Regions from separate parts of the Paenibacillus sp. FSL R5-0744 genome, predicted to be linked through region 4. Evidence: riboswitches for the same ligand, from Rfam matches in the RefSeq annotation. Region 4 holds a riboswitch; each other region holds the start of a gene.

Region 1 (7,991 bases), 1.7 Mb from region 4:
AGAACGGACTAAAGCTCTAGCTAAAAATCTGGAGCTGTATGGGGTTCGTAATGGTATTGTACTGAACGAAAGTCCAGATCATATCGCGGCTGCATTCCCGCTTTTTTTTGACAAGATCTTGATTGATGCTCCCTGCTCTGGTGAAGGGATGTTCCGTAAAGATGAAGACATGGTGAAGCAGTGGGATTCAGGTACACCTGCCAAATATGCTTCCATGCAGCGGGATATTTTACGTTCTGGTGCAACAGCATTGGCACCGGGAGGTACACTTGTCTATTCCACCTGTACCTTTGCTACAGAAGAAAATGAGGAAATTATAGCGGAGTTTATTTCTGAACATCCACAGTTCTCAGTGGTAGCGGTAGGAGGTACAGGCTCATTCGCTCCTGGCTTCGGAGAACTCTCAGGTACAGCAAGACTGTGGCCGCATAAGGTGAAAGGCGAAGGACATTTCATGGCTGTATTGCAACATGGGGGAACTAAGCGCTCAATGGAGGAACGTGATCACTTAGAGGTCAAGTTAAACGAATCTGCAAGAGCAAGAACTACTACTCCAAAAAGTGCAGCACACGTTAAATCATCCAATAAATCAGAAGGAAGACGGGGGAAAGAAGGGAAACCCTCTCACAAATCTACTGGTGGCGCTGACCGTGGTCGGCAAGTTTCAGGTGACGAGCAAGCTTTGACTGCGTATGGAAATTTTGTGCGAGATCAGCTTGGTTGGGAACCGCAAGGATATCCGGTTCTGTTCGGTGATCATCTGTACATTTCTCCACTTCCTAAGGAAAGACTAAATGGATTAAAGACGATCCGCCCGGGATGGTATGTAGGACAAATCCGTAACGGAAGATTTATTCCAGGGCATCCAATGGCTACAGCTTTGCATCCGGAAGAAAGCTGCCGAAGTGTCTCACTCTCCAGTACGAATCATGAAGCTATTTCCTATCTTAAAGGAGAGACGTTGTCGATTTCTCAAGAACGTCTCTCTATTAGAATAGGAAGTGCCCAAAAGGGATACGTTTTGGTCTGCATTGATGGCTACAGCGCAGGCTGGGGTAAGTGGCAGGATGGCATACTCAAGAACGAATATCCCGCAGGCTGGAGGTGGATGTAACAATGAGCCAATCAGGTAAGCCCGCCAAAAAACAACGATTAGATAAAGTGTTGTCCCATATTGGAGTGGGGTCGCGCAGTGATATCCGTAAACAAGCTAAACAAGGCTTAATATTGGTGAACGGGACAGTGGTAAAAGATAGTGGGTTCCATGTGGATCCTTATGCCGATAAAATAGAGGTAGGGGGAGAGGTTGTTACCTACCGTGAATTCATATATCTTATGATGAACAAACCCCCGGGTGTCCTGTCAGCTACGGAGGACAAGCGGGATCGGACGGTTTTGGATCTTTTAAAGCACGAATATGCACAGTTTGAACCGTTTCCTGTAGGAAGGCTAGATAAGGATACTGTGGGACTGCTGCTGATCACTAATGATGGGAAGCTTGCCCATGAATTGCTGTCGCCACGTAAGCATGTCCCGAAAACGTACGAGGCAACCATCGAGGGCGATGTAGGCGCGGATGATGTCGCGGCTTTTGCAGCAGGGGTGGAGCTGGAAGATGGCTACGTTACTTTACCTGCACACTTAACCATTCTTGGAAGAGAGCGCGGCAGCAAAGTGATTTCCCATATTTCACTTATCATCACTGAGGGAAAATTTCATCAGGTGAAGCGTATGTTTCAGGCGGTAGGCAAAAAAGTCACTTTTCTGAAACGTGTATCTATGGGAGAATTGAAGCTGGATGAAAGTCTGCCGCTGGGAGCTTGTCGGGAACTGACGTTAGAGGAACTGGCACTCTTAGGCGCAGATGGGTCAGAAGGATAGTAGAGAAAATGATATATAAATTGATATATAAATTGAATTTGGAAACTTGGGATAAGAGAAGGGAGAGACGGAGGGGAATTTTGGACCTGTAAGAGCGATAGCGACCACCTTTGTTTCCGGATTTCATCCGCTATTAAACGGTATAAATTAAGAAATCTGGAAACAACAGCGGCTGGAAGTCCAAACATTCACCGTAGTTGCGACTGACACTTAACACAAAAAGCCTCAAGTTCAATAAATATAGAAAAAGAAAGACAAGGATGGTGGAGTATGAGATACAAACTGATTGCACTAGATGTGGACGGTACGCTATTAAATGATGATCACCACTTAAGCTCTGAGAATAAGGAAGCTATTGCTGAGGTTACACGTCTTGGCGGTCAAATCGTATTGTGTACGGGACGCAGTCCACAGAACTCGATTCCTTTCATGGAGGAAATGGGGCTGACTGGTTACGTGCTTGGTCACAATGGAGCAGCGACGGTACGAGTGGAAGATCGAGAAGTGCTGCATCAATATGGTATGGATGCACGTGGTCTTGACCCCTATATTGACTATTGCCGTAAGCACAATATTCATTATGATGTGAATACTGCTTTTGATATGTATGTTGATAATGTAGAGAATCTGACTAAAGAAGCTAATTATATGTATGAGCACTTCCGTATTGTGCCAGCGACGCTACCAGCCTGGGAAGATTTCCGTGAACCGGTTGTTAAGTTTACTGTATTTACACAGCCAGAAATCCTTGACGAAGCTGAACGTGAATGGCGTACTTGGGCTCCTGAGTACAATATTTTGCGGAGTGGTGAATTTTTCGTTGATTTGATGCATTCCGAATCTTCTAAGGGCAACGCATTAAGAAATCTCGCTGTGAAGCTGGGAATTCCGCAAGAAGAAGTCCTCTCGATCGGTAATTATTTTAATGATATTTCTATGCTTACCTATGCGGGGATGGGCGTGGCGATGAATAATTCTCCTGTAGAGGTAAAAGCGGCAGCGAATGCTGTTACGGGTTCGAACAATGAGCATGGTGTGCGTGATGCGCTGGTTAAATATTGTTTATCCTAATCTTTTTGATCCTGTAAAATAATTTTAGATGCAAAGCATAAAGCGGACTGGAGTCCAGTTTTATGCTTTTTTTACGTTGACATAAGGATACGAGTAAATCGATAGATAAATTGAAATGGAAGATAAGTCGTTTACAGGTAATTATAACCATGATAAAATTAGCGGTGGGACATGCGTCCGTAAGCTAATTAAAACTAATTGAATGTCCGCGTTAAAGGTAAAATCATCGAAAGATGATGACACAAAGCCATGGGTCTAAAGCCTTTCTACAGAAGGAAATGATCGCCAGGCCGCCATAGGGATGTCTTATGAAGCATAAAGGATAGCTCTAAGAATATGTAGTCAATTTTGAGCTCTTTTATTATTTCGACCTATACGGCGTTACATTATCGCAAGGGGCCGAAAGGGGAAGTACATGAACAGTTTTTTCAAAACAATAGGCACTAGTTTGGCAGTAGGTGCTTTATTGCTGTCCGGAACGATCGGATGGATGTCTAATCCTGAAGTCGTGTCTGCCGCTACCACAACAGCAGTAACCGCGGATCAAATGATTAGCAAAGTAACGGCAGCCTCTAAAGCAATAAAGAATTTTCACTTAGATGTGATCAAAAAACAGGATATTCAGAGCGGTGGGGTACGTATCAGCAACACTAACACACTGAAGCTGGATATTAATCGACTGCCGAATTTTGCTGCAGCTGGCACCGTTGATAGTAGTCTTTTAGAAACATCGTACAGTCTATATGCCAATGACAAGGAGTTTTACTATCTTGTAGACGGAAGTGAACTGATCGATGAATCTGAAGATGAAGGTTACGACGATGACGGTGAGCCAATCGATCCTGATGCGCAGTATTGGATTGGACTGGAGAAGATGGAGTGGGATTCTTTTTATTCTAAAGGTCAATACGATCCTGTTTCCATGCTTGATTCGGTAAAAAATTATAAAAAATCTATGAAAGTTAGCACTGTCGGTGCTCAGACCGTCCTGCAGTTCACGGTAACCGATCCGACAGCAGCTAAGGGAATAATCAAACTCTATGACCAGGAGAACCTCTGGGATGGTGAGACAGTTCAACCCAAAAGCGTAACGTGGAAATTATTCGTCAATACTAAGACCTGGCAGACGGAAAAGCTGACAGTCGATCTGAGTTATGTGCTGATAAGTGATGGAGAAAAGGATACATACAACACGAAAATCGAAGCTAAGTATTCCAAGAATAACAAAGGTACAGCTATTGTAAAACCGGCCGAACTAGAATAAAAAGAGCAATTTCATCTTGAGCAAAAAGCGCTGTTCAGTAGAACAGCGCTTTTTGCTCAATTCATAACAGCAGCCAACTGGAAGTGAGATATGTAAAAAATAAATAAATATAAAATCGACCTACCAATTATTAGGATTTTAGTACATGCTATTTATGTGGTTAATAATCTGAATTAATTTAATAGTGTATGAAGTATCATATTGTAACTATTATATTGAAAAGGTATTATAGGATAGGTGTAAATTTACATTTTTGAGAATAACTTTTTTTTAATGAATGATAGGGGGAGTGCGAATAATGTTATCATCCACAGAGCTAAGCAAGCTGAATGAAGCGAATTACAGGGAGGACCGTTTAGAGGCACTTAATCATTTTTATGAGGATCTCTGTAATAAGAAAGTAGCCGATGGCTATATTTATTCTCTTAGTCGTTATGGAAGAATATTTGCTAATGGAGCGGGGGGACGCTTCAGTTACGAAGAAGATAGCGACCAAGAATTAAAAACGGATACAATTTTTCGAATCGCTTCTATTACTAAGCTGTTTACGGCAACAGCGATCTGGCAGCTGGCAGATGATGGGAAAATTTTTATGGGGCAGCCAGTTAGTTCTATTCTTCCGGAGTTTGATGCCGATCCTTTTAAGCCGATTACAATTGCTCATTTACTGACGCATACCTCCGGCATCGCACCTGATCATGGCACTATAAGTGATACCTACTATAAAAGTGCATGGTGGTATATTTATGAATCAGAGCTTGGAAAAGAAAACTGGATTAAAGCTGGACTTTCCTATGGCATTCGTTTTCCGGTAGGGACTCAATGGATGTATTCCTCGTTCGGATACGTGGTTCTTGGTGCAATTATCGAGAAAATAACAGGTGTTTTTGCAGAAGATTACATAATGGACAACATTGTAAAACCGTTAGGCATGACAGATACTTTCTTTGATATACCGCCTGAGAAAGCTGGTAGGATCGCTATTCGTTCGGAAGAAGCCAAGGAATATCTTCTGAAGCTGCAAAACGGGGAAATTACGGATGAAGAACAAAGTTCTGAGGAAGAAATCAAGACTCCCGGAACTGGTGGGGGACTGTATTCAACCGTTAATGATCTACAAAAGTTCGGAATCATGCTGCTTAACCATGGGGAATACGAAGGTGGTCATATCTTAAGTCGGATGGCTGTTCAGAGAATGACCAAGCGGTTCAATTCTGAAAAACTTCCAAACTACGCATGGGGAGATGGAGGAGCGGATAGACCATACGGTCTTGGGCCAGACCTTCGATATAATGAAAGTACATCTTATTCTGAAGGCACTTTTTTTCACGAAGGATGGGGGTCTTGTTCTTTGGTCGTTGATCCGGTAGAAAAGCTGATTGCCGTTTGGTATATCCCTTTTCATAAAAATATATGGGACGGTAGAGGGATTTTCGGTACAAACAATGTGATCTGGTCCGGACTCGAATAAGAATAAGATTATATGTTGTGAGATATCAAAGATAGGCAGGATGTGACTTATGTTTGAGAAGATAAAGCACCGCTTTCGCGTTATGAGAGCGGTTGCTTTTGTTACTTATAAGGAATGGAGTGCGTACAGAACGCATTCGATGGTTTCTATTTTTGTAGGCCCGGTATATTTTTTAGTGCAGTATTATATATGGAGCGCTGTTTATAGCGGAGAATCCTCTATTAACGGGATGTCGCTCTCTCAGATGCTCTCTTATTTTTGCGCCACGATGTTGATCAACTACTTGACCATGGATTTTGCCGATTGGAACTTGCAAATGCTCATTCGCACCGGGAAATTCATTACGTTCTCTTTAAGACCAATGAATCATATGTTCTATGCATTGTCTCAGAAGGCAGGGCATAGGGTACTTGGGCTTCTATTTGAATTTATACCCTGCTTTATGATCTTCTTGTTTATTTTTCATATTGATGTTTTACCCGCAAATTTACTATACGCAATGCTATCGATAGCTATGGCGTTCATGATGAATTTTTTCATCCACTATAGTATTGGAATGGTGGCCTTTTGGATGGTGCAATCCTCCAGTATTCGTAACTTTTTCAGTCTTTGCGAGGGGATATTCTCAGGATCACTGATTCCATTAGTCTTTTTTCCAAAGTCCTTACAGATGGCTTCCTTTTTCTTACCGTTTCAATATACGACCTTTCTGCCTGCAATGGTCTATACAGGTAGCTATACTTTAGCTGATATAACCTTACCTATTCCCCAAGTTTTGTTGTTGCAGCTTGTAGCCGTTATTATTGCCGGAATAGTCTGCCGGGTGTTGTATGCGGTATCGCTTAAGCATTTTACGGGGGTGGGCGCATGAAACGTATGTATCTAATATACAAAACTTGTATGAAGGCGAATATTGCTTCTGCGATCACCTATCGCGTTAATTTTATTCTTAATAGCCTTATCATGCTCATAGGGAATGTATTGTTTCCCCTAGTAACGGTGTTCATCTATAATTCGAATGCTTCATTTGAAGGATGGACCTTTAAAGAGGCACTATTAATTCAATCCGTTTTCATTTTGTCTACGGCTTGTGCCGGGATTTTTTTTAACGGAATCATGTGGAATACGATGTCCCATGTAGTGGAAGGAACGCTGGAAGTGGTATTAATTAAACCAACCTCGAGCCTTTTTCTGCTGTTGGCCAGATCTTTTGAGTTCGAAAGTATCGGGCTTTTAGGTGGAGGAGTAGTCATGTTCGTTTACGCACTTAGCGGAATCGATGGGATGACCTTCAGCTCTTGGTTATTGTTCCTGTTATTGTTTGGAGCAGGGCTGCTTGTCATGTTTGGCGTGGCGCTCATTGTTGCAGCGATTTCCTTCAAATGGGTGGCGAATTCCCGCTTGCCGGAGATGTTTGAGAGCATTAAGTCTTTTGGACGCTATCCAGGGACGATTTTCCCTAAAGCAGTCGTAGCCGTGAGTTCTTTTCTTTTTCCGGTTTCCATGATTGCTTACTTTCCTGCATCTACACTGCTTGGACGATGGGAAGCGTATTTTTTTATAGCGATTATCCCTTGTGTGTTATTTGCGGCCTTCGGAATTTGGCTCTATACGTACATGCTTCGTAGTTACAAAAGTGCCGGAGGATGAATTTGTATGAAGGAGAATTACATTGGACATTATTACCGTCAAGAATTTAACTAAGCAATATGAAACGTATCACCGTGGACAAGATGCAAAAAGCGTATTTAAAAGTCTGTTTCACCGTGAAAAATCGATTATCACCTCTGTAGAAGATCTTTCGTTCAGTGTTGGAAAAGGAGAGATCATTGGCATTCTGGGGCCAAACGGTGCAGGTAAATCTACGACTATTAAAATGCTGACAGGCGTTCTCTATCCTACATCAGGAGAAATAAATGTTCTAGGATACAACCCTCATAAGCAGAAAAATCAATATGTAAAGCAAATCGGAGTGTTGTTCGGACAGAAATCGCAGTTAATATGGGACATTCCTCCTTTGGATAGCTTTTATATGAATAAGGAAATTTATGATATTCCTACGAATGACTTTCGTACAAGACTAGACCGATTTGTTAGCATGTTTGAGATTGGTGATATTATCACTAAGCCTACGCGCACCCTTTCACTGGGAGAACGAATGAAATGCGAGTTTATTATGGCAATGCTTCATTCTCCGCCAGTGGTTTTTTTGGATGAGCCGACGATCGGGCTGGATGTTATAGCTAAACAAAGAATCAGAGAATTCATTAAGCAAATGAATCAGGAAGGCACCACATTTATTCT
Region 2 (7,991 bases), 370 kb from region 4:
GCAAAAATAGCGGGCGTTCCATTGATCTGGCACATCCGGGATCATATTGGAGCTCCTTATTTAAAGCCAATCGTTGCCAAAGGCATTCGTTTGCTGTCGCGTCTGCTCCCCAATGGAGTCATCGCAAATTCACATTCTACGCTGAATGCTTTGGAGCTGCCGCGTTCGAAAAAAACGTTGGTCGTATACTCCGCTTTCGCTAAAGCGATTGGTAATGGGATCGGTATGCGGGACCAGAAGGATTTTAACGTACTGCTAGTTGGTCGATTGGCGCATTGGAAAGGTCAGCATATTGTGCTGGAAGCCGCAAAAGGCTTTAAGAACGAACCTCGTGTGAAATTCTGGCTGGCTGGAGACGCTCTGTTTGGAGAAGAGGCTTATAAGCAGGAATTGCTGCAAAAGATAAAAAACGACGAGCTTACTAATGTAAGCATGCTAGGGCATGTGGATGATATTCAAGGTCTTATGAATACTGCTGATTTACTGATTCACACTTCGGTAACTCCTGAGCCTTTTGGCCAAGTTATCGTTGAAGGAATGGCAGCGGGATTGCCGGTGATCGCCTCCAATGAAGGCGGGCCGGTAGAAATTGTAGTTCAAGGTGAGACAGGGCTACTGATAGAGCCTGGTGACGCGGCGATACTGGCAGATTCCATTAAATGGATGCTGGATCACCCAGAGGAAAGACGGCGGATGGCGGACAATGGGATGAAACGAGTGAAAGAGCATTTTGTTATCGAGAATACGGTCAAGGACATCGTTGACTACTATAAAGGTTTGTTGGCGGGCACCTGACAGATGCTATGACGCGGTAATTCTGAAGATGATGCTCCATAAAACTTTGAGGATGATTCACATGAAAATTGCGATAGCGCACGATTACTTAATCCAAATGGGCGGCGCGGAAAGAGTGGTGGAAGTCTTTCATCACATGTATCCCGAGGCTCCAATCTACACAACGGTTTTTAACGGAAGCCGCCTTACTGACAATCTCAAAGATGCGGATATCCGTGCCTCCTGGCTGCAAAAGATTCCGGGGGTAAAGACCAATTTTAAAGGGGTGCTGCCACTTTATCCAATGGCCATCCGTGATTTGGACTTTCGCGGTTTCGATATCGTCCTGAGTTCCAGCAGTGCTTTTATGAAAAGTATTCAAGTTCCTAAACATACGTTTCATCTTTGTTACTGCCATACGCCTATGCGCTTCGCATGGGATTATGACACCTACATGGAACGTCAGTCGAATTCCGGGTTGTTCAAAAAGATGCTTAAGGTATACATGCAGCAGCTCAAAACGTGGGACCAGCGAACTTCCAAAAATGTGAATCAGTTCGTAGCCAATTCATCAGTAGTGAAGACGAGGATTCAGAATTATTATCACCGGGATGCAGATGTCATATTTCCACCGATTAATACAGCCCGGTTTACAAGCTCTTCAACCATTGGTGACTATTATTTAATTGTCTCCCGGCTTGTTTCCTACAAGCGGATTGATCTAGCCGTAGAGGCTTTTAACCGTAACGGACTTAAGCTTTATATCGTAGGGGATGGACCAGATCGCAAGCGTCTCGAAGGCATGGCTAAGGATAATGTATCGTTTCTGGGCCGGCTAGAAGATGAGCAAGTGACTGGAATGATGGCACAGTGTAGAGCGTTCATTTTTCCAGGAGAAGAGGACTTTGGAATTACACCGCTGGAAGCGAACGCTGCAGGAAGACCGGTAATTGCTTATCAAGCAGGTGGGGCACTGGATACTATTATTCCTTATGTAAATGGTGTGTTCTTTCAGCATCAAGAAGTGGAGGATCTGCTTAAGGCTATTAATGAGGTAGAGTCCTACGCTTGGGATATCGATCAAATCATGGAGCATGCACGTAAATTCGATGAGCAGGCGTTTATGGTTAAGTTCAAGCAGTATGTTGAGCAGGCCTACGTCAATTTTCTAAAAGGAGGATGATTGTATGAAGCTGACAGTAATTGGTACTGGGTATGTGGGTCTTGTATCTGGCGTGTGCTTTGCACTGGGCGGACATCATGTCATCTGTGTGGATAAGGACGAGGAAAAGATTAAGAAGCTGAAACAGATGGAATCGCCCATCTATGAGCCGGGAATCGAGGAACTGATTGAACTGAATCTTCGTGAGGAACGGTTATCTTTTTCTGCAGATCTTCAGGATTCGGTGCGGCATTCAGATATTATCATTCTTGCTGTAGGTACGCCATCGCTGCCTAATGGTGAAGCTGACTTAACCTACATTGAGGGTGCAGCTGCTGAAATCGCTAAAGCGATGGACGGGCACAAAATTATAATGACTAAATCTACAGTTCCCGTAGGGACAAATGAGAAAATCTCCAAAATGCTCTCTAAGTTTACCCATCATTCTTTTGATATCGTGTCTGCTCCCGAGTTTTTACGTGAAGGGTCAGCGATTCGCGATACCCTCCATCCCGACAGAATTGTCATTGGTCTTGATAATCCAGAGCTGGAACCAACCATGCGCGAGCTTCATAAGGGTTTCACTGAAAATGTATTTGTAACAGATATACGCAGTGCTGAAATGATCAAATATGCTTCAAATGCATTTTTGGCCACGAAGATCTCCTTTATTAACGAGATCGCCAATATTTGTGAAAAAGTGGGAGCTGATGTAACCGAGGTAGCACAAGGAATGGGTATGGACCAAAGAATCGGGTCATCCTTCCTGCAGGCTGGTATCGGTTATGGAGGCTCCTGTTTCCCGAAAGACACTAATGCGCTCATTCAAATTGCGGGCAACGTCGATTACGAATTCAAATTATTGAAATCTGTAGTCGAAGTGAACAAGGGACAACGGTTTATGATCATCTCCAAGCTGCATGAATCACTTGGCAGCCTGCGCGGTTCGACGATTGGGATATGGGGGCTTGCTTTCAAGCCTAATACTGATGATGTCCGCGAAGCTCCCGCCAGAGAGATTGTTGAGGCACTGGTGGCTGAGGGGGCAACAGTCAAACTATATGATCCAATCGCAGCTACAAATTTCAGGCAGCAATATGATCATCCGCAGCTTCGCTGGTGCAATCTGCCAGAGGAAGCGGCTGAGGGCAGCGACGCAGTATGCCTGCTGACCGATTGGAGCCTGCTCAAGGAGATTGATCTGCATCAGCTGGCGAAAAGCATGCGCAATGGGGTGCTGATCGATGGACGCAACGTGTATTCCAAGGAGCAAATCGAGGGTACCGGCCTCGTTTATCATTCTGTCGGTCGCCCGCAGATGGGTGGATTGAGCGGTTATTCTGCTAGTGTGGCTGGAGCGGTTTAATCTAAGTTATATTGATTGAACTTGTGATTTTTCTATTTAGGGATGAGCCGTGACTCCAGAGAATGTTTGGACTTTCAGCCGCTGTTGTCTGCAGATTTCCTGATTTTAACCGCTGATAGCGGTAGAAATCCGCAGACAAAGGCGGACGCTATCGCTCTTACAGTTCCCAAATTCCCCTCCGCCACTTCGTTCCCTTATTTTATGGTTCTAAGCAATTTATAAAGTTAGGTACTCTGATTATATACCGCAGTAGCAGTAGCATTTGTAGTTGTCATTGTCTCTGTCTCTGTGGTGGCAACTAGTGTTGCTCTTGTAGTTGCAGTTGTTCTTGCAGTTGTTCTTGCAGTTGCAGCTGCCTCCCCCAGAGCAGAAACAAATCTTTAGAAAAACGTGCTTGCTTCCGGCTGGTACAGCCCGGTACGCACGGATCAAGTATTAAGAAGAAGTTAGTTAGGTGAAGAACGGAAAGGGAATTTGGAACTGTAGAAACGGAGTGTTCGCCCGAAAGATTTCCGTAGGAAAGCTAGCTTCGAAAGCATATGCTATCCTCGGATTTCTACCGCTAGAAGCGGTTCAATCAGGAAATCTGAGGATAACAGCGATCGGAAATCCAAAATCCCTTGGAGAGGTTTCTACCTAACAAAGTTAGTAAGTGCATCCATTCCAACGACCACCAAACGGAAGACATAGGTTTTGATATCAATTCAAGGAGGGTTCATTCTATGAAAATGGTACTTCTATCAGGCGGTTCAGGTAAACGGTTATGGCCGTTGTCCAACGACTCACGTTCAAAGCAATTTCTAAAGGTACTTGAAAGCCCTCAAGGTGAACCAGAATCCATGGTACAACGTGTCTGGAGACAGCTGGAGGAAGCAGGGATGGCAGAATCATCTTATCTGGCCACCGGCCGCGGCCAAGTAGAAATGATACAAAGCCAACTGGGAAGTCATGTGCCGATTATCGTTGAACCGGAGCGTCGGGATACTTTTCCGGCTATCGCCTTAACAGCTACCTATCTTTATTCAGTGGCAGGTGTTTCTCCAGCGGAAACGGTAGCAATATTGCCTGTTGACCCTTATGTAGAAGCATCCTTTTTCGATACCATAGCTATGCTTGAGGGGACCATGCTGGAAAGTGGAGCAAATCTGGCACTAATGGGTGTTGTTCCTGAACATGCCTCAGAGAAATACGGATATATTATTCCTACCACCGAAGAGGCGGGGGGAAATGGTTTTATGAAGGTGAGTCACTTTCAAGAGAAACCAGACCGTATACAAGCAGAACAGCTCATCGAGCAAAATGCATTGTGGAATTGTGGAGTGTTTGCCTTCCGCTTAGGGTACTTGTTAGATATTTTGCAGCGTAAAGGGTTGCCTTTAGGATATGAAGAATTGCAGAAGCAGTATAAGCTATTGTCTTCCATCAGCTTTGATTATGAAGTGGTGGAGAAAGAAGAACATATTGTGGTGCAGCCGTATGATGGATTCTGGAAGGACCTTGGAACGTGGAATACGCTGACAGAGGAAATGAGCAGCAAGCATGTAGGAAAAGGTTTTGTAACGGCGGATTCTGAGGGGACTTGCTTGATTAATGAGCTGGATATTCCGATTACGGTAATTGGTGCGAAGGATCTGATCATTGCGGCTAGCCCGGATGGGATTCTAGTTACCCATAAAGCTGAGAGCCCACGGATTAAAGAAGTGCTGAAGACCTTTGAACAAAGACCGATGTACGAGGAACGCCGCTGGGGCCATTACAAAGTTATTGATTATGTGAAATATGATGAAGGCAATGAAGTGCTGACCAAACGGATTTTTATATCCGAGGGGAATAATATCAGCTATCAATTACATCGCAAGCGTAGTGAAATTTGGACAATCGTCAGCGGCGAAGCAAGTATTGTGCTGAATGAGAAAAAACATAATGTGAAGGCTGGGGACGTAGTACGTATACCGGAAGGAACGAAGCACGCGATCCTTGCTTTGACGGATGTCGAGTTTATAGAGGTACAGACGGGTTCTGAATTAGTAGAAGAAGATAACATTCGTATTACTTTAGACTGGAATGATATAGAACTACAACAATTCATTTCATAGGTCTAACCTATCTATTTAACCAATCCAAAATTTCTTGAAACAGGTAAATTGACTCAATTATCAAAAAAAGTCATAAAAACACTAAATATATCATTAATTGTCGTCGATACTTACGGTAAGAGAGATTATTTCTCTTAAATTGAAAAGGCAAACCTATCGAAAGGTAGGGACGCAAAGCTATAGGGCCTTCGAAAGAGTGGCAGCCTGGCTACCGAAAGGGAGATTATTTTGAAAGCTTACCGTACGTATCGATTATTTGGCGCATTTCTGTCACTCGTCTTGTTTCTGACTGCACTTCCGCTTACTGTTGGAATTTCGCCGTCTGTTGTCATAGCTGCTTCAAATTCTGGAACGCCAGTTACCCCAGGAGCCTCACTTGAAGCCGTAAAGCTGCTTAACTATTTTTACTCGATCTCAGGAAAAGGTATTATTGCTGGTCAACATGACTATTTAGAAAGTCCAGATGAAATTAACAATATGCTGAAGGGAACCAGCGGACAATATGCCGCTCTTCACGGTTATGAACTGGGCGCGATCAGCGGTCAGTCAGAAGGAACGATGGCCTGGCAGCGTCAAAATGTGGTGAACAGCGCCATCAACTGGAATAAAGCGGGCGGGATCGTAGCTATGACTTTTCATGCTAACCTGCCGGGCACCTCTTATGACTGGGATAATGTAAAAAAAACACTTAGTCAGAATGAGTTCGATAGTTACGTTACACCGGGTACCAAGCAATATAACAATCTGATCGCTGAACTTGATAAGGTGGCAGTCTCCCTAAAAAGCTTGCGCGATGCCAATGTTCCGGTGCTTTGGAGACCCTATCATGAAATGAACGGGAACTGGTTCTGGTGGGGGAAGAAAAATAACTTTTCTAAACTTTGGAATATTATGTATGACCGTTTTGTTAACGTTCATAAATTAAATAATTTGTTATGGGTATGGAGTCCGAATGCTCCCAATGTTTGGTCAGATCCTTATGCGCTAACTTATCCAGGTGCTGATAAAGTAGATATTCTGGCAGCAGATATATACGAAAATGATTACCAGCAAAAATACTATGACAGCTTGTTGAGTCTAGCCGCAGGCAAACCGATTGCGATCGGGGAGAATGGTGAAATGCCTAATCTGGAGAAGCTTCAGCAATCACAAAGTAAATGGACGTATATGATGAGCTGGGGAAAAATGCTTTACGAGAATAACAGTGCAGATACAATTAAAACATTTATGAATAGCAACTATACCCTGACCAGAGATAAATTAAATACTGGTCTGGCACCGACACCTAGCGCTGCACCAGCGCCGGCACCTCCCGAAGAAGAGGGTGAGGAAGCCATTCCTCTTGCGAAGGGGCTTGCAGGAGAATATTACAACAACATACAGCTATCGGGAACAGCAGCTCTTACTAGAACTGATGCAATTATCGATTTCAATTGGCGGCAAGGATCGCCGGATGCCGCCCTTGGGATTGATCGTTTCTCCATACGTTGGAGCGGTAAAATTAAGCCATTATATGATGAGCAATATACATTTTACACTACCTCAGATGATGGCATCCGTGTGTGGGTGAATGGGCAATCCGTGATTGATAGTTGGACTAAGCAAAGTGGTACTGAGCGTAAGGGTAATATAACGCTGAAGGCTGGCCAGCTATATGATATCAAGGTGGAGTATTACGAAAATGAAGGCGATGCGAGAGTCCGCTTGATGTGGGAAAGTGCTAGTCAAGCTAAAGAGACAGTTCCAGCAAGTGCACTTTATCTTCCGGATGTCTCCTGATTGATGAAAATTAAAGGTCGATCCTTAGTGGCTCTGCGTTATTGCAGAGCTACTAAGCTATAGTCCTCATTAGGTCAGAAGACGATTGTCCGATAACAGGTATGTTTATTTAGCACCTGTGGAGGCAGTACAGCTACCGAAAGGAGGATTTATTTGCGTAAATATTATAAGCAAAACAGATTGTTGTTTACTATATTACCGGTGTTTATTATTTTTTCCTTGCTGCCTTGGGGAGAGGTTAAGGGTCTTCCGAAGGCTATGAGTGTTTCTTCCTCTCTTCCTTCGGCTATACCAAGCAATCCATCAGCTTCTGAAGAAGCCAAGCAACTGCTGAGTAATTTGGTGAATCTACGTGGCAAAGGAATCCTGTCTGGCCAGCATGATTATCTAGAAAGTCCAGATGAACTGGTTCATAAGCTGAAGAATACATCGGGACAAAATGCCGTTCTACATGGTTATGAATTGGGGGCAATTAATAATCAACCCGAAGGGACGATCGCAGAACAGCGACAAGCTGTTATAGACAGTGCAATGGAGTGGCATCAAGAGGGTGGCATTGTAGCCATGACATTCCATCAGAGTTTGCCGGGGACTTCTCCGGAATGGTCCAATGTAAACAGAAGTCTCAGTCAAGAGAAGTTTAATGCTTATGTTACGCCTGGGACGGCTCAGTATAAGAGTCTAATCTCTGATCTAGACGAGATCGCTGGCTATTTGGGACAGCTGCGTGATGCCGGAGTTCCAGTCTTATGGCGACCTTACCATGAAATGAACGGCGGTTGGTTTTGGTGGGGGAAAAAGGACAATTTTTCAG
Region 3 (7,991 bases), 160 kb from region 4:
GTAATGGTGGGGTATTTCTTTGCGTTCAGGCAAATTTTTTTATCAGTGATATAGAGTTCATACACATAACGTTACATCCGTCTAACCTTTACTCAAGTAAAATGGCGGAATGACCCAGTCTCTCTTGTGTGATATTTGGGTGTACACCGAAGACGAGATTCGCCCCGAAGACTATACATCAATCATACGTGCAGGCAGGTTGCAGTGCTTACCTTTAGGTAAGTACGTGAACTAAAAGTGCATACTTACGCGATGGCATAGTGGGAGGTATACTCAAGTCCTAAATCTGATTCAAACATGGAGGATACACCAATGAAAACACTTATTGTCGTCACGCACCCAAACATCGAAACATCCGTCGTTAATAAACGCTGGATCGAAGAACTCCGTAAATATCCAGACAAATATACGGTGCACGAGCTGTACAAAGCCTATCCCGATGAAAAAATCAACGTGGAAAAGGAACAACAGCTGATTGAAGCGCATGATAAGCTCGTCTTACAATTCCCTGTCTACTGGTTTAGTAGTCCACCTCTGCTTAAAAAGTGGTTGGACGAAGTATTTACTTACGGATGGGCATATGGTTCGAAGAGTGATAAATTAAGAAATCGAAAAATCGCATTAGCTGTAACTGCCGGAGGAAGTGAAAAAGACTTTAGTGAAGAAGGTAAACTCGGCTACGGGCTTGACCGTATTTTATCTCCCTTTGACACGACTTTTTTGTACTGCAACGCTGATTATCGTTCCTTCTATGCCATTTATGGCACGGAATCTGAGACGGTAGGAAGTACGGATTACTTGAAGAAATTGGATGTCAGTTCGCAAGGCTATGTTGAATTTATCGAAAATATGTAATTAGAATTGAAACAAAAAGCAGCATTTTCATTAATGGAAATGCTGCTTTTGTCATAAGTTGTCGTTAAATCGTAAAAGGTATGGTTATCTCTTGCGCGGCTGGAACGAAGTTTTTCTCTCCCCAAGTGCACATCATATCCAGCACCGGAATAAGCGATTGGCCCTTCTCGGTCAAGGAATACTCAACTTTAGGGGGGATCTGGGGGAATTCCTCGCGCCTGACGAGACAGTCGGCTTCCAGTTCTTTCAACATAACGCTTAACGTCTTAAAAGGTATTGTGCCGATACCCCGTTGCAGTTCATTGAACCGCACGATCTTGTTTTCAGAGAGATAGTAGAGAATAGTCATTTTATATTTACCACTAATGATAGACAAGGTGTAGCCAAAGCTAGTGTCCTTCTGCTGAATGCCAGGTGGTATACAGATTTCATCACTCATGGGCTATTACCCTCCTTCAGAAAATATTCAACGAAAAGGCAAACGCCTGTTGTCGCTCCGTACTCAGGTCCCGACTTTATTATGTTTTACAACCTGCTATCAAGTCATCCTGTGAGAACGAATTCACTATATCATTTTGAAACAATTTGTTCAAAGCACTCGTGGCTAACTATCAAGCGGATAGCCTAAGCGACGAATTGAAGTTTTTTAATGTAATTTTCATGTGAGCATCATCTTATTTTCAGGTTCAAGGTATATATTGAAGTCACCAAACACCCCCCAGTGTTTTGTGGTATAAATCTCTCAGGTCTTGCCAACTCCCATGGTAAGGCCTATTTTTTTGTTCGCTAATTAAATGGGGGAGGGGGGGCAACTTCTTCGCTACTTCACTTAATCTGATATTGCTCTTCATAGCTCTTAAAAGATGAAATATCCAGACCGAGATATCTGCGCATATGAATGGCAGCTTGGGCAGCGACAATGTCGTTTAACAGCAGCATTCGTTCATGGTATCCACGACATATAAATTTGGCTTCTATCCCCGTGTTAAGTTTGTTCTGCTCATAAACCTTGATTCCCCGTTTTCTCATCTCTGAACGAATATCTCTTAGATCTGTTGTAGCAACTGCTGCGGCTGTTTCAAGAACCTCCAGATAGGGGGTGGGTGTTCGTAAATGTGCAGATAGAATGGCGGAGTCCCGTTCGAAAGCTGATAAAATCATCGGAAGCAATAAATAAGATTTCACCAGCATGTTGTCCCTGCTTTCAGCTCTATTCATGAATCTCATCACCTCTAATGGGAACGTATATTCGTATTCTACCCCGATATTCCAAAAATAATCAATGGTATTTCTAAACAGCTAGTCCAATGTGATTGAATTCACAACTAAATTAGAAGGAATAAAATATATTAAAATTGTAATAATAAAAAATAATGCTTCAGACTTATATAAAGGGAGAATTAGGATGAATGAGGAAGGAAGTCTCCGCCGTGGAATGGTATTTGGTTTGATTCTAAGTATTCCATTATGGATATCGATATTAGGCTATATAAAGTTACTTTATAATTGAAGGAAAACCTTTGTGTGAAGCGCCTTTAGGCGCTTTTTTTGTGCTTGCTTACACGTATGAATATCAAAAGGAATTGATTGACAATTGTGGGGATGGAGCGCTAAACTATTATTAGTTCAAAAGTATTAAAAGTCATAGACTATTATTTAATAGGATGCTTAAAATGCTAGTTCTAATCTGCAAGTCAATACATATATTATCATGATAATAGCAAACCGCCTGAAAGGGTGGGACGCAAAGTCCAGGAGTCTAAAGTGTCTTAAATGCGCTATGACCGTCCGACTGCCATGAGAAGGGAATTCCACTTCTTTTTTGGCGGTCTTTTTTGTTGTTAGGTCTTTTAGAGTTTCTGGTAATTATTCTGATTAAATATAAATCATAGATTTAGGAGGTGTGCTTTTTGAAAAGAAGAATGAAACCGCTGCTAGCACTAATATTAGCGGGGATTTTGATAGTAGGTAGTGGTCTTTCCTCTTTGGGAGCCGGGACTGTTAATGCTAGTTCTACTACACTCGGGATTGCTGGAAACTACAATGTGTTTATCCTAGGGGATGTTACAACCTTTTCGGATACGGAGGGAAGATTTGCTGCTGGAGGTAATGTTACTTTAACCAACTACAGCGTTGGTGATAGGCTAAGTGCTGCTGAGATCTCCTTCACTGACACACTTGTTGTTGGAGGGAATCTTACTTTCAACAATGGCTCTGTTTACGGGAATATCGTGCATGGGGGAAGCTTTGCAGGTAATGTAACGATTAATAGCGGAGGAACCAGAACTACGGGAAACCCGATTGACTTTGCGGCCGTAGGCCAGTCTTTGAAGGATAAATCAGCTGAACTAGCAGCAATAGAAGCCAATGGAACAACAAAGTATGAATATGGCGGTCTTACATTGACAGGCACAGACCCTGTGGTCAATGTTTTTAATGTTTTAGGAGATAACGTCTCTACTAATCACGGATTCACAATTAATGTTCCTTCCGGATCTACTGCAATTATTAACATTGATGGTTCAAGCGTAAAAATGAAAAATTTCGCATTCCTACCTAATGGCGCATTGAACAGCAAGAAAATTTTGTTTAACTTTAGTCAAGCTACATATCTTGATATGGTAGGAATAAATGTAATGGGGAGTGTGCTTGCTCCCTACGCTGATGTTGATTTTATTAATGGTCAGGTTAACGGAACATTCGTGGCGGCTTCGCTCACTGGTACTGGTGGTGGTGAATTTCACCACCATCCATACGATGGTGATGATCCAGGAACGACGCCAACACCGACACCAACCGTAACACCAACACCGACACCAACCGTGACGCCAACACCAACGCCGACCGTGACACCAACACCAACGCCGACCGTGACACCAACACCAACGCCGACCGTGACACCAACACCGACACCAACCGTGACGCCAACACCAACGCCGACCGTGACGCCAACACCAACGCCGACCGTGACGCCAACACCAACGCCGACCGTGACGCCAACACCAACGCCGATCGTGACACCAACACCAACGCCGACCGTGACGCCAACACCAACGCCGACCGTGACGCCAACACCAACGCCGACCGTGACACCAACACCAACGCCGACCGTGACACCAACACCAACGCCGATCGTGACACCAACGCCAACGCCGATCGTGACACCAACGCCGACACCGTCGCCGGAAGTAACGCCAACACCGTCGCCGGAAGTAACGCCAACACCGACACCGTCGTCGGAAGTGACGCCAACACCGACACCGTCGTCGGAAGTGACGCCAACACCGACACCGTCGTCGGAAGTGACGCCAACACCGACACCGTCGTCGGAAGTAACACCAACACCGACACCGTCGTCAGAAGTAACGCCAACACCGACATCGTCGTCGGAAGTAACACCGACACCGTCGTCAGAAGTAACACCGACACCGTCGTCAGAAGTAACACCGACACCGTCGTCAGAAGTAACGCCAACACCGACGCCAACGCCGGAGCCTCCTGTGTTCCCGACACCAACACCATCATTTGTAATTGGTACTATCGTTGTTAATGATGATCCTGTGCCGCTGGGTCCTGTAGCTTCGTCGACTCCAGTACCAGTACCAACGCCAACACCGTCGAGCAACACAGAGGTACTTGTTGATGATGAGGAGATTCCATTAGCACCAGTACCGACAGTAATACCAACGCCGTCACCAAAGGATATTGCTGTAGTGGATGATACAATCCCGCTAGGTAATCCACCTGTGGATGAACTTCCAAAAACGGGAGAATCAAGTTCAGTCCCTTATTATGTAACTGGTCTAGGTTTTGCACTTATTGGATTGCTAATGAGAAATAGATTCTCGAGCAAGAAATAATAAACGGTGATTGTAGCTTGAACACAAGCTATGCCGAAGAATAGTAAGCCGCTTTCGGGACATATTCCGAGGGCGGTTTTCTTTTGTTATGATTGTTATATTTTGGCGCATTCTAAGTAGATGTTATACTGATTTACAACGGATATGAGGAAAGGACGGGGAAGATGAATTGGTATGGTTCTTCATTAGCGCTGTCATCGTCATAGGAGCTCTGATCTATGCGGGCTTTTTCTTTTATGGAATTGCTATTAAACGAGCACCGAAGGAATTCCTGAGTAATAATCGTGATCTGAAGGTTGATCCCCCGGTTGCCGGGGCTTCTTGGGGTGAGGGGAAGAATTGGATCTCCAGTCAGAGCTTTGAGAATGTGGAGATTACATCTGAGGACGGGCTACAACTAAGAGGGTACTTGCTCCTTTCGGATCGTGCTGAAGGTCGTACGGCGATTCTAGCTCATGGTTATTCTGGAAAAGGGAAGGATATGGGGGCGTACGCCAAAATCTATTACGAGAGAATGGGCTTTAATATCCTGATTCCCGATGCCAGGGGACATGGGGAAAGCGCTGGGAATTATATTGGTTTTGGATGGCATGAGCGCAAGGATTATTTGCAGTGGATTGAATATATAATAGAAAAGACTGGGCCCAGTGCTCAAGTTGTGCTTCATGGGGTCTCTATGGGTGGTGCTACAGTGCTAATGACCTCAGGTGAAAATCTCCCGCCGCAGGTCAAAGCTATTATCTCGGACTGTGCTTACAGCTCAGTTAAAGCACAATTAGCCTACCAACTACGGCGTATGTATCGCTTGCCAAGTTTCCCTTTTATTCAAAGTGCGAGTCTAATTACTCGTTTGAAAGCAGGGTATGGTTTTAGTGAAGCATCTGCCTTGAAACAGGTGCGGAAGGCGAAGGTGCCGATTCTATTTATTCATGGGGATGCAGATAACTTTGTACCGTATAGTATGATGAATGAATTGTATGAGGCATGTCAGAGTCCCAAAGAGAAGTTCGTAGTGCCGCAAGCAGGGCATGGGTTAGCTTATGACATGGATAAGACGGGGTATATAAACGTAGTAACAGCTTTTGTGAATCAGTATGTAAATTAGATGCCCTGAACGTAGACAGCGCCCGATATCCGCTAGGTAGCGGTTATCGGGCGCCTATATTTTTCCACACATGGCATGTGTCCTTATGTAAGGTTCGTACAGCCATGCTTTTTCGTTATATTCATCCCCCGCCGTTCGTGAGTAACGGGTGTCTTAATTCCTTGTTATTTCCAGCAGCCGTGTGGCGAGAATAATCCTTCCAATACGACAAAAGCCCTACCTCTCTTTTGCCCTTGCGGCTCCATTGACCGCGCCAGTGTGAATCGGAATGCTATATTTCGAATTTAGTCTCATAAAAAGGAAAGTTTCTGCAAGAAAACATGAAGCCTCTGTGTCCAAATTGCCGAAGTGTAAAATAGTCGGCCTGACATCTTCTTGATGGGGATATTCAATATATCGAAAAACAAATACGATATAAATATAACACAGTATTGTTTAAAAGGCAAATATAATAATGAATTCCAAGATAAGGGTTGTTTGATTTAGAAGGGGAACAAGCAGAGCGAGAGAAAGCGTTTGATTTGAATATATCGTATGCTGGATTATTTGTGGATTAATTCGGAAAAGCTAGAAAGCCAGAGTAAATGGGGCTGTGGGGGTTATTTTGCGTGCCTATTTTGTGAACTGGTCTCTAAAACTTACATTAAACCCCAACATTGATTGAAGGATTGAGGGTAGACCGTTATAATTAATAAGTCTGGATTTTAATTAAAAAATAAGGGAGATTTTTATGAAACGCGCAGATGTGTGGTTGATTTCCATCGTGTTGATTGCTGCGCTCGCTTTTCTCGCACCGAGATGGTTTTCGGACAATGATGATAAAGGTGGGGCCGGTAAAAATCTCGTAGCCAATGTAACGGTGGACGGCGAGTTATTTAAAACGGTAAAGCTTACAAAAGAAGAACAAACCATTGAGGTTCGTACCGAACGTGGCTATAACCTCTTGAAGGTGCATGATTACGGGATTGAAATGTACGATGCCGACTGCCCGGATCAAGTATGCCTAGGTTTTGGTTTTATTACCCTGCCCAAACAGACGATTGTCTGTCTACCGCATAGAGTATTAGTGGAAATCACAAGTGCGTCGGGGGAGGATGATATAGATGCCTATGTCCAGTAGTGAATCTGCAACAGCTTTAAAAAGAACGGTAATTATTGCGATTTTCGCCGCAGTGGCAGTAGTGCTTAGTCTAATAGAAGCGCAGATTCCGTTGTCAGGAATGGGACTGGTGCCGGGTGCTAAACTAGGATTAGCTAACATTATGATTTTGACTTGTATTTACTTTTTACGTGGACGGGACGCATTCCTGCTTGTCATCCTCAAAACGTTGCTTACTGCATTTTTGCTAGGTACTTTTTCAAGCTTACTATTCAGTTTATTTGGTTCGCTGTTTAGCTTTGTTGTAATGTTCGTGTTAATGCTGATTAGTGGCAAAGGCAAGAGTATAAGCTTGATCGGCATTAGTATAGCTGGTGGGATTGCACATAATATCGGTCAGCTGCTGGCAGCTTCTATGGTATTCTCATCCCTTAGTATTTTTTATTATCTTCCCATGCTGCTAATCACTGGAGTAGTAACAGGAATTGCCGTGGGCTATGCAGTCCGTTATTTGGTGGCTTCATTGTCAAAAATATCGTTGTTTGAAGAGTTTTTGGACTGATTAGTCACATCAGCGGAAGGATGACTAACATGAATGAATCATATGAAGGTCAAGAATTAGAGGGAGAAGGACAAGCTATCATCTCTCTGGATGGGGTATCGTTTGGTTATGATCCTGAGCATCCGATTCTTCAAAATATAACGTTATCTATTTCTCAGGGACAATGGGTTAGCTTGGTTGGTCCCAATGGCTGCGGGAAGTCTACGCTAGTTAAGCTACTAAATGCTTTGCTGCCTAAGAGTGCTGGCGAGATTGTGGTTAGTGGTATGCAACTGAGTGAGGAAACGATCGGAAGCATTCGGCAATGCATCGGTATGGTGTTCCAAAATCCAGATAATCAGTTTATTGGAGCCACTGTAGAGGAAGATATCTTATTCGGCCTGGAAGGGCTTTGTTTGTCGTACGCAGAGATGGCTGAGCGGCTACACTCTTATACGACGAGGCTGGGAATAAATCATCTGCTGTCCAAACACCCAGGTGAGCTGTCTGGAGGCCAAAAGCAGCGTGTCG
Region 4 (7,991 bases):
CAACCCTTGGGACCTACTTCAGCCCCAGGATGCGATGAGCCGACATCGAGGTGCCAAACCTCCCCGTCGATGTGGACTCTTGGGGGAGATAAGCCTGTTATCCCCAGGGTAGCTTTTATCCGTTGAGCGATGGCCCTTCCATGCGGTACCACCGGATCACTAAGTCCGACTTTCGTCCCTGCTCGACTTGTAGGTCTCGCAGTCAAGCTCCCTTATGCCTTTGCACTCTTCGAATGATTTCCAACCATTCTGAGGGAACCTTGGAACGCCTCCGTTACTCTTTAGGAGGCGACCGCCCCAGTCAAACTGCCCGCCTGACACGGTCCCCGTACCCGATTAGGGTACTAGGTTAGAACCTAGATACGATCAGGGTGGTATCCCAACGGCGCCTCCACCGAAGCTTGCGCTCCGATTTCTACGGCTCCCACCTATCCTGTACAGATCGTACCCAAATTCAATATCAAGCTGCAGTAAAGCTCCATGGGGTCTTTCCGTCTTGTCGCGGGTAACCTGCATCTTCACAGGTATTAAAATTTCACCGGATCTCTCGTTGAGACAGCGCCCAAGTCGTTACGCCATTCGTGCGGGTCAGAATTTACCTGACAAGGAATTTCGCTACCTTAGGACCGTTATAGTTACGGCCGCCGTTTACTGGGGCTTCGGTTCATAGCTTCGGGTTACCCCTAACCACTCCCCTTAACCTTCCAGCACCGGGCAGGCGTCAGCCCGTATACTTCGCCTTGCGGCTTCGCACAGACCTGTGTTTTTGCTAAACAGTCGCTTGGGCCTTTTCACTGCGGCCCCCTCGTGCTATTCACACTACCGGGGCACCCCTTCTCCCGAAGTTACGGGGTCATTTTGCCGAGTTCCTTAACGAGAGTTCTTCCGCGCGCCTTAGAATTCTCTTCTCGCCTACCTGTGTCGGTTTGCGGTACGGGCACCTTCTCCTGGCTAGAGGCTTTTCTTGGCAGTGTGAGATCATGACCTTCGCTACTGTAATTTTCGCTCCCCATCACAGCCCAGCCTTAACGATGTGCGGATTTGCCTACACATCAGCCTCACTGCTTAGACGGACATATCCATCAGTCCGCGTCACTACCCTCCTGCGTCACCCCATCGCTCATAGCGGATTACGGTGGTACAGTAATTTCAAACTGTTGTCCTTCGACTACGCCTTTCGGCCTCGCCTTAGGTCCCGACTTACCCTGAGCGGACGAGCCTTCCTCAGGAAACCTTGGGCTTTCGGCGGATCAGATTCTCACTGATCTTTTCGTTACTCATACCGGCATTCTCACTTGTATGCTGTCCAGCGCTCCTTACGGTACACCTTCAACCCACATACAACGCTCCCCTACCCCAGATACATACGTATCTAGCCATAGCTTCGGTGGTGTGTTTAGCCCCGTTACATTTTCGGCGCAGAGTCACTCGACCAGTGAGCTATTACGCACTCTTTCAATGGTGGCTGCTTCTAAGCCAACATCCTGGTTGTCTGTGCAACTCCACATCCTTTCCCACTTAACACACACTTGGGGACCTTAGCTGATGGTCTGGGCTGTTTCCCTTTTGACAATGGATCTTAGCACTCACTGTCTGACTCCCGGCAATAAGTATATGGCATTCGGAGTTTGACTGAGCTTGGTAATCCTTGCGGACCCCGCACCCAATCAGTGCTCTACCTCCACTACTCTTATACCGAGGCTAGCCCTAAAGCTATTTCGGGGAGAACCAGCTATCTCCGAGTTCGATTGGAATTTCTCCGCTACCCCCACCTCATCCCCGCATTTTTCAACATGCGTGGGTTCGGGCCTCCAGTGCGTGTTACCGCACCTTCACCCTGGACAGGGGTAGATCACACGGTTTCGGGTCTACGTCCACATACTAAATCGCCCTATTCAGACTCGCTTTCGCTGCGGCTCCGTCTTCTCGACTTAACCTTGCATGTTAAACGTAACTCGCCGGTTCATTCTACAAAAGGCACGCCATCACCCATAGATAGGGCTCTGACTTTTTGTAAGCACACGGTTTCAGGTTCTATTTCACTCCCCTTCCGGGGTGCTTTTCACCTTTCCCTCACGGTACTGTTTCACTATCGGTCGCCAGGTAGTATTTAGCCTTAGCAGATGGTCCTGCTGGATTCATACGGGGTTTCACGTGCCCCGCACTACTCGGGATCCGTCTCGGAGAGAACACAGTTTAGGTTACAGGGCTTTTACCTCTATCGCGGGCCTTTCCAGACCTCTTCGCCTACCATATTCCTTTGTAACTCCATGTGAGACGTCCCACAACCCCTAAGAGCAAGCTCTTAGGTTTAGGCTGTTCCGCGTTCGCTCGCCGCTACTGACGGAATCACTATTGTTTTCTCTTCCTCAGGGTACTTAGATGTTTCAGTTCCCCTGGTCTGCCTCTACATCTCCTATGTGTTCAGAGATGAGTAACTGCGAATTACCACAGCTGGGTTTCCCCATTCGGACACCCCCGGATCAAAGCTTGCTTACAGCTCCCCGAGGCAGTTTCGTTGTTCGCCACGTCCTTCGTCGGCTCCTGGCGCCTAGGCATCCTCCGTGTGCTCTTATTAGCTTAACCTTGATTTTTCCGCAGGAAAATATCATACGATATCTCTCTTGGAATCATCTCACTAATAACATTTACTTGTTTGCACAAGTTGCTAAAAGATGTTCTAAAACGCAAATTCGTTTCGGTATCCAGTTTTCAAGGATCAAGTCTTACTGAGAGCTTAAACTCTCAAAACTGAGCAACGAGTGAGTAACAGGCCTAAACCTGAGATTTGGAAGTTTAACTTCCGATTTGAATGTCTTCATTGCAGAAGACGATTCTCCATAGAAAGGAGGTGATCCAGCCGCACCTTCCGATACGGCTACCTTGTTACGACTTCACCCCAATCATCTACCCCACCTTCGGCGGCTGGCTCCCTTGCGGGTTACCCCACCGACTTCGGGTGTTGTAAACTCTCGTGGTGTGACGGGCGGTGTGTACAAGACCCGGGAACGTATTCACCGCGGCATGCTGATCCGCGATTACTAGCAATTCCGACTTCATGCAGGCGAGTTGCAGCCTGCAATCCGAACTGAGACCGGCTTTGATGGGATTGGCTTCACCTCGCGGTTTCGCTTCCCGTTGTACCGGCCATTGTAGTACGTGTGTAGCCCAGGTCATAAGGGGCATGATGATTTGACGTCATCCCCACCTTCCTCCGGTTTGTCACCGGCAGTCACTCTAGAGTGCCCAACATTACTTGCTGGCAACTAAAGTTAAGGGTTGCGCTCGTTGCGGGACTTAACCCAACATCTCACGACACGAGCTGACGACAACCATGCACCACCTGTCTCCTCTGTCCCGAAGGCCGCCACTATCTCTAGTGGATTCAGAGGGATGTCAAGACCTGGTAAGGTTCTTCGCGTTGCTTCGAATTAAACCACATACTCCACTGCTTGTGCGGGTCCCCGTCAATTCCTTTGAGTTTCAGTCTTGCGACCGTACTCCCCAGGCGGAGTGCTTACTGTGTTAACTTCGGCACCAAGGGTATCGAAACCCCTAACACCTAGCACTCATCGTTTACGGCGTGGACTACCAGGGTATCTAATCCTGTTTGCTCCCCACGCTTTCGCGCCTCAGCGTCAGTTACAGCCCAGAAAGTCGCCTTCGCCACTGGTGTTCCTCCACATATCTACGCATTTCACCGCTACACGTGGAATTCCACTTTCCTCTTCTGTACTCAAGTCACCCAGTTTCCAGTGCGACCTCAGGTTGAGCCCAAGGTTTAAACACCAGACTTAAATGACCGCCTGCGCGCGCTTTACGCCCAATAATTCCGGACAACGCTTGCCCCCTACGTATTACCGCGGCTGCTGGCACGTAGTTAGCCGGGGCTTTCTTCTCAGGTACCGTCACTCCGATAGCAGTTACTCTACCGGACGTTCTTCCCTGGCAACAGAGCTTTACGATCCGAAAACCTTCATCACTCACGCGGCGTTGCTCCGTCAGACTTTCGTCCATTGCGGAAGATTCCCTACTGCTGCCTCCCGTAGGAGTCTGGGCCGTGTCTCAGTCCCAGTGTGGCCGTTCACCCTCTCAGGTCGGCTACGCATCGTCGCCTTGGTGGGCCATTACCCCACCAACTAGCTAATGCGCCGCAGGCCCATCCCTCAGTGACAGATTGCTCCGTCTTTCATTCTTTCTTCAGGAAAAAAAAGAAATTATCCGGTATTAGCTACCGTTTCCGGTAGTTATCCCAGTCTAAGGGGCAGGTTGCCTACGTGTTACTCACCCGTCCGCCGCTAAGTTATTTTGAAAGCAAGCTTTCAAAATAACTCCGCTCGACTTGCATGTATTAGGCACGCCGCCAGCGTTCGTCCTGAGCCAGGATCAAACTCTCCAATTAGTATTGAAAAGAGCGATATGCTCATTTTGAAACATCTGACGAGAAAATTAATTCTCTAATTTCGGATTTCACTTTCGTGATTTCCCACTCACTCGTTGTTCAGTTTTCAAAGATCAAGTTCTCGTTGGCGCCGTTTAATGTCTCAGCAGCAACTCTTATAATATATCATGTTGTTCTCAGTAATGCAAGCTTTATTTTTCGAAAGCCGTTTATATAACTCTCTCAAACATTGCCTGTACGCTGTCTAACAACGCTTAACTATAATAACCTATCTATTCATAGAAAAGCAACCCCTAATAGAAAAATAAACAACTAGCTTAATAATTAAGCTGGTTGTTTATTTAATAGAGTTATGAATCTAGCGATGCAAATTAATAGTATTTTGCTGCAGTATACTTACTTGAAGCCTTAATAAAATCCGTATTCTTCTTACTCTTCGCTGACGATGCATCTACCGTTGTATCAATAGTAACCCATTTCCCATCCATCAACACTTCATTCCATGCATGGTATTGCGTAACGTAGCTAGTATTCCCCATCACCAATTTAGCAGGCACATCTACACTACGCAGCATTGCGGCAAAAAGAGAAGCATAGTCATAGCAGATTCCTTTTTTAGTATTCAAAGTGTTGTTAATGTTCGGAATGTAATCTGTTGTTACGTTATTAGCAAGAGAATAATCGTATTGTACATTAGCAACTACATAGTTATAGATTGCCTTAACTTTCTCTTCATCTGTTGTTTTGCCTTTTGTAAGCTCTTTTGCCTTAAGGATCGCTTTATCAGAAGAACTCCATTTCACATTCTGTACGGAGCCCAAATATACGGAATTCGAGTCACTCATGGTTACGTCTACTACTTCGGAATATAACGCTTTGTATTTATTGCCGGTTGTGTTCTCAAGAACAGAAACCTTATAAGTACCATTACCTTGTTGTAAAGGGAAGTCCTCAGCTTGTCCAGAAGCATATAAGTTATATGTATAGCTGCTGTTGTCTTTAGTGATCATGAGTTTGATTCTTTTATCTTTCGGAATATCATAGTTAATTCCAATAACACCTTGAGCCACTTTCGATGTAATCAACCAGCTTGCATCTACACTTGCGGCTTGAGCTGTGCTTACCGGAACCGCAGTAATCAGTACGAACAGCGCCACCATCATAAAATAAACCTTTTTCACGGATAAAACCCCTTTCGGTAGCTGGCTGCCATCCTTTCGGGAAGGCCCTTTAGCTTTGCGTCCCTACCTTTCGATAGGTTTGCCGTTATCGTATAAGCTCTATCTGTTCTAATTTCACTAGACAAATTAACAGAATCAGTCCAAGTAGAAATATGAATCTAAGATTCTTATATATTTTATAAAAACAAAAAAAGCCTCTTCATTCGGTAACTGGCTGCCATCCTTACGGGAAGGCCCTTTAGCTTTGCGTCCCTACCTTTCGATAGGTTTGCCGTTTATCGTGTTTAGCTTTTATAGTTCTTATACTACCATATTTATCCTCGTAAACAAGAACAAAATTGCTAGATTTACTATTATTTTATAGTTATTTCTCTGTATTTGAGTTTTCTTGTTATTTCTCGTCAACGATTAGGAAAGCTTGGCATGAACAATCAAACGATGTGTAGGATCTACTAGTGGGTCACACGTAATTAGAGTAAGAATTTTATCTTTGTTATTCCCGTCTAGAACAGACACATCACTAGGAAGTACAACAGAAATATCATAAACCTCGTAATTATAAGTCTGATCGCTAGTCTTTACCGTAATCGTATCCCCAATCACAACCTCATTCAGCCTGTTAAACAATCTGCCCGTAGTTCTAGCTCTATGTGCAGCTATTGCGGCGTTCCCTATTTCTCCTATTGGAGTTGTTTCTTTCATATGGGCCGCAGCATGCTTCATATTCGCTTTAGTAGCCCCTTCTAATACAGGTAGCTTCAGATCGATCTTATCGATCTCAATTAATGCGATAACTTTGCCACCCATTTCAATTTCCGGTTCCGGCTTTTCTGTTTCTTGCGGCTGTGCTTGTGCATCTAAAGCTGATTCCTCCGCTAGTAGCTGAGTGACCTCGGCATATCTGCTCTTTAGATCAGGTGGTGGAGTACTTTCACTGGTGCTCAGTTCAGCTGATTCTAATAGCTTATCCTGCTGCCAGTCGTTATACCATTCGTTAGCTTTTGGATAGAGCATGATAAGGATCCCCGCCAGTATGAGCACATACGAGAATTTACGCATGATTTTCACCTCCGTAGATTGGTTCTACTGAACTTTAGAATACCCATTTACGACTTCCGAAGAAGTTAATAATCACCGTCACAAACGTTACTAATACCTTAGAGATCAACACTTGAATGCCTAGTTTGTCAGTCAACAGATGCATTAGCAACAGCGATATTCCGAGTACTACCAGATTCAGTACGATAAACTTCAGCAACTGCGTCTTATCAAAACCCTTATTATTGCCACGGTCACGATCCTTGAAGGTTACTTTTTTATTCAAAATAAAGCTGTTCGCTGTCCCTGCACTATAAGAAATCACCTGTGCCAACGCATATACCATCCCAAGTGAGTTCAGTAATGTAAAGATTACGAAATCAATGAGGGTATTTACCAGACCTACAGCATTAAATTTGAGAAACTGTATGAAAGCAGTCCGAAAGTTCTTATCTGACATCTTTGTAATCCTTCCGGCGATCCACTTCTTCTTCGTTACGATATCCTATGGTCTCACTGACAATATACAACGGTCTATCCTTAGACTCGTCATAAATCCGTCCAATATACTCACCGATTACACCTAACAGCATCAGAACGATACCGTTAAAGAGCAAATTGACCCCTACAATGGAAGCCCAACCTGGAACCGTCCATGAGGTGAAAAAGATTCTTTGAAACAATACGAAGAATAAATAGAGAAAGCTGGAGAAGGAAAGAAAGAATCCGACATACGTAGCAATCTTAAGTGGCTTATGCGAAAAGGAAGTGATCCCATCCAGCGCAAAACGAATCATTTTCTTAAGAGGATACTTAGTTTCTCCTGCAAATCGTTCTTCCCGCTCATATTCCACCATCGTCTGCTTGAAGCCGACCCAGCTCACTAAACCTCTGACATACCGGTTTTTTTCCTTGAGACCTCGCAAGACATCACATACCTTACGATCAATAAGACGAAAATCACCTGTGTCCGTGGGAATGTCTACACTTGTCATGCTGCTGAGCAATCGATAAAAGATCTTGGCCGTTACCTTTTTGAACATCGTTTCTCCACGGCGCTTCAGCCGCTTCGCATAAACAACGTCATAACCCTCTTTCCACTTCTCGATCATTTGCAAAATGACCTCCGGTGGATCTTGAAGGTCAGCGTCAATAACAACAACCGCTTGACCTTCGGCATAGTCCATGCCAGCTGTAATCGCTACCTGATGTCCGAAATTACGCGAGAAGTCAATTAGCTTGACGCATTCATCCCGATCACTGATCTCCCGAATCATCTGGGCCGAACGATCACGACTTCCGTCATTAACGAAGACTAGCTCATAAGTATCGCCGCATTCGTCCATTACTTTTTTCAAACGTTCGTAAGT

What was found. A riboswitch is a leader RNA that binds a small molecule or an ion and turns the genes downstream of it on or off. The one in region 4 is predicted to bind cyclic di-GMP.
Region 1: it holds a riboswitch for cyclic di-GMP, as region 4 does, so the genes downstream of both, MKY19_RS10230 (DUF6612 family protein) here and MKY19_RS03180 (transglutaminase-like domain-containing protein) in region 4, are expected to answer to the same signal.
Region 2: it holds a riboswitch for cyclic di-GMP, as region 4 does, so the genes downstream of both, MKY19_RS04750 (glycosyl hydrolase) here and MKY19_RS03180 (transglutaminase-like domain-containing protein) in region 4, are expected to answer to the same signal.
Region 3: it holds a riboswitch for cyclic di-GMP, as region 4 does, so the genes downstream of both, MKY19_RS02425 (choice-of-anchor A family protein) here and MKY19_RS03180 (transglutaminase-like domain-containing protein) in region 4, are expected to answer to the same signal.

The regions. Positions count from the first base shown of each region.
Region 1 is NZ_CP150228.1:2,381,977-2,389,967, forward strand. It holds gene MKY19_RS10215 (RsmB/NOP family class I SAM-dependent RNA methyltransferase) at 1-1,114, shown strand, start outside; gene MKY19_RS10220 (pseudouridine synthase) at 1,117-1,881, shown strand; gene MKY19_RS10225 (Cof-type HAD-IIB family hydrolase) at 2,152-2,952, shown strand; cyclic di-GMP riboswitch class I at 3,159-3,250, shown strand; gene MKY19_RS10230 (DUF6612 family protein) at 3,368-4,216, shown strand; gene MKY19_RS10235 (serine hydrolase domain-containing protein) at 4,515-5,687, shown strand; gene MKY19_RS10240 (ABC-2 family transporter protein) at 5,737-6,558, shown strand; gene MKY19_RS10245 (ABC-2 family transporter protein) at 6,588-7,337, shown strand; gene MKY19_RS10250 (ATP-binding cassette domain-containing protein) at 7,360-7,991, shown strand, end outside.
Region 2 is NZ_CP150228.1:1,072,456-1,080,446, forward strand. It holds gene MKY19_RS04725 (glycosyltransferase family 4 protein) at 1-795, shown strand, start outside; gene MKY19_RS04730 (glycosyltransferase) at 857-1,957, shown strand; gene MKY19_RS04735 (UDP-glucose/GDP-mannose dehydrogenase family protein) at 1,962-3,302, shown strand; gene MKY19_RS04740 (hypothetical protein) at 3,757-3,942, shown strand; gene MKY19_RS04745 (sugar phosphate nucleotidyltransferase) at 4,025-5,398, shown strand; cyclic di-GMP riboswitch class I at 5,535-5,614, shown strand; gene MKY19_RS04750 (glycosyl hydrolase) at 5,627-7,177, shown strand; gene MKY19_RS04755 (glycosyl hydrolase) at 7,331-7,991, shown strand, end outside.
Region 3 is NZ_CP150228.1:538,287-546,277, forward strand. It holds gene MKY19_RS02410 (NAD(P)H-dependent oxidoreductase) at 313-855, shown strand; gene MKY19_RS02415 (helix-turn-helix domain-containing protein) at 920-1,294, opposite strand; gene MKY19_RS02420 (hypothetical protein) at 1,681-2,073, opposite strand; cyclic di-GMP riboswitch class I at 2,565-2,655, shown strand; gene MKY19_RS02425 (choice-of-anchor A family protein) at 2,766-4,715, shown strand; gene MKY19_RS02430 (alpha/beta hydrolase) at 4,885-5,820, shown strand; gene MKY19_RS02435 (NusG domain II-containing protein) at 6,551-6,940, shown strand; gene MKY19_RS02440 (Gx transporter family protein) at 6,924-7,481, shown strand; gene MKY19_RS02445 (ATP-binding cassette domain-containing protein) at 7,511-7,991, shown strand, end outside.
Region 4 is NZ_CP150228.1:702,639-710,629, reverse strand. It holds rRNA gene MKY19_RS03190 (23S ribosomal RNA) at 1-2,586, opposite strand, end outside; rRNA gene MKY19_RS03185 (16S ribosomal RNA) at 2,845-4,402, opposite strand; gene MKY19_RS03180 (transglutaminase-like domain-containing protein) at 4,774-5,583, opposite strand; cyclic di-GMP riboswitch class I at 5,597-5,677, opposite strand; cyclic di-GMP riboswitch class I at 5,786-5,866, opposite strand; gene MKY19_RS03175 (class D sortase) at 5,992-6,642, opposite strand; gene MKY19_RS03170 (GtrA family protein) at 6,677-7,081, opposite strand; gene MKY19_RS03165 (glycosyltransferase family 2 protein) at 7,071-7,991, opposite strand, start outside.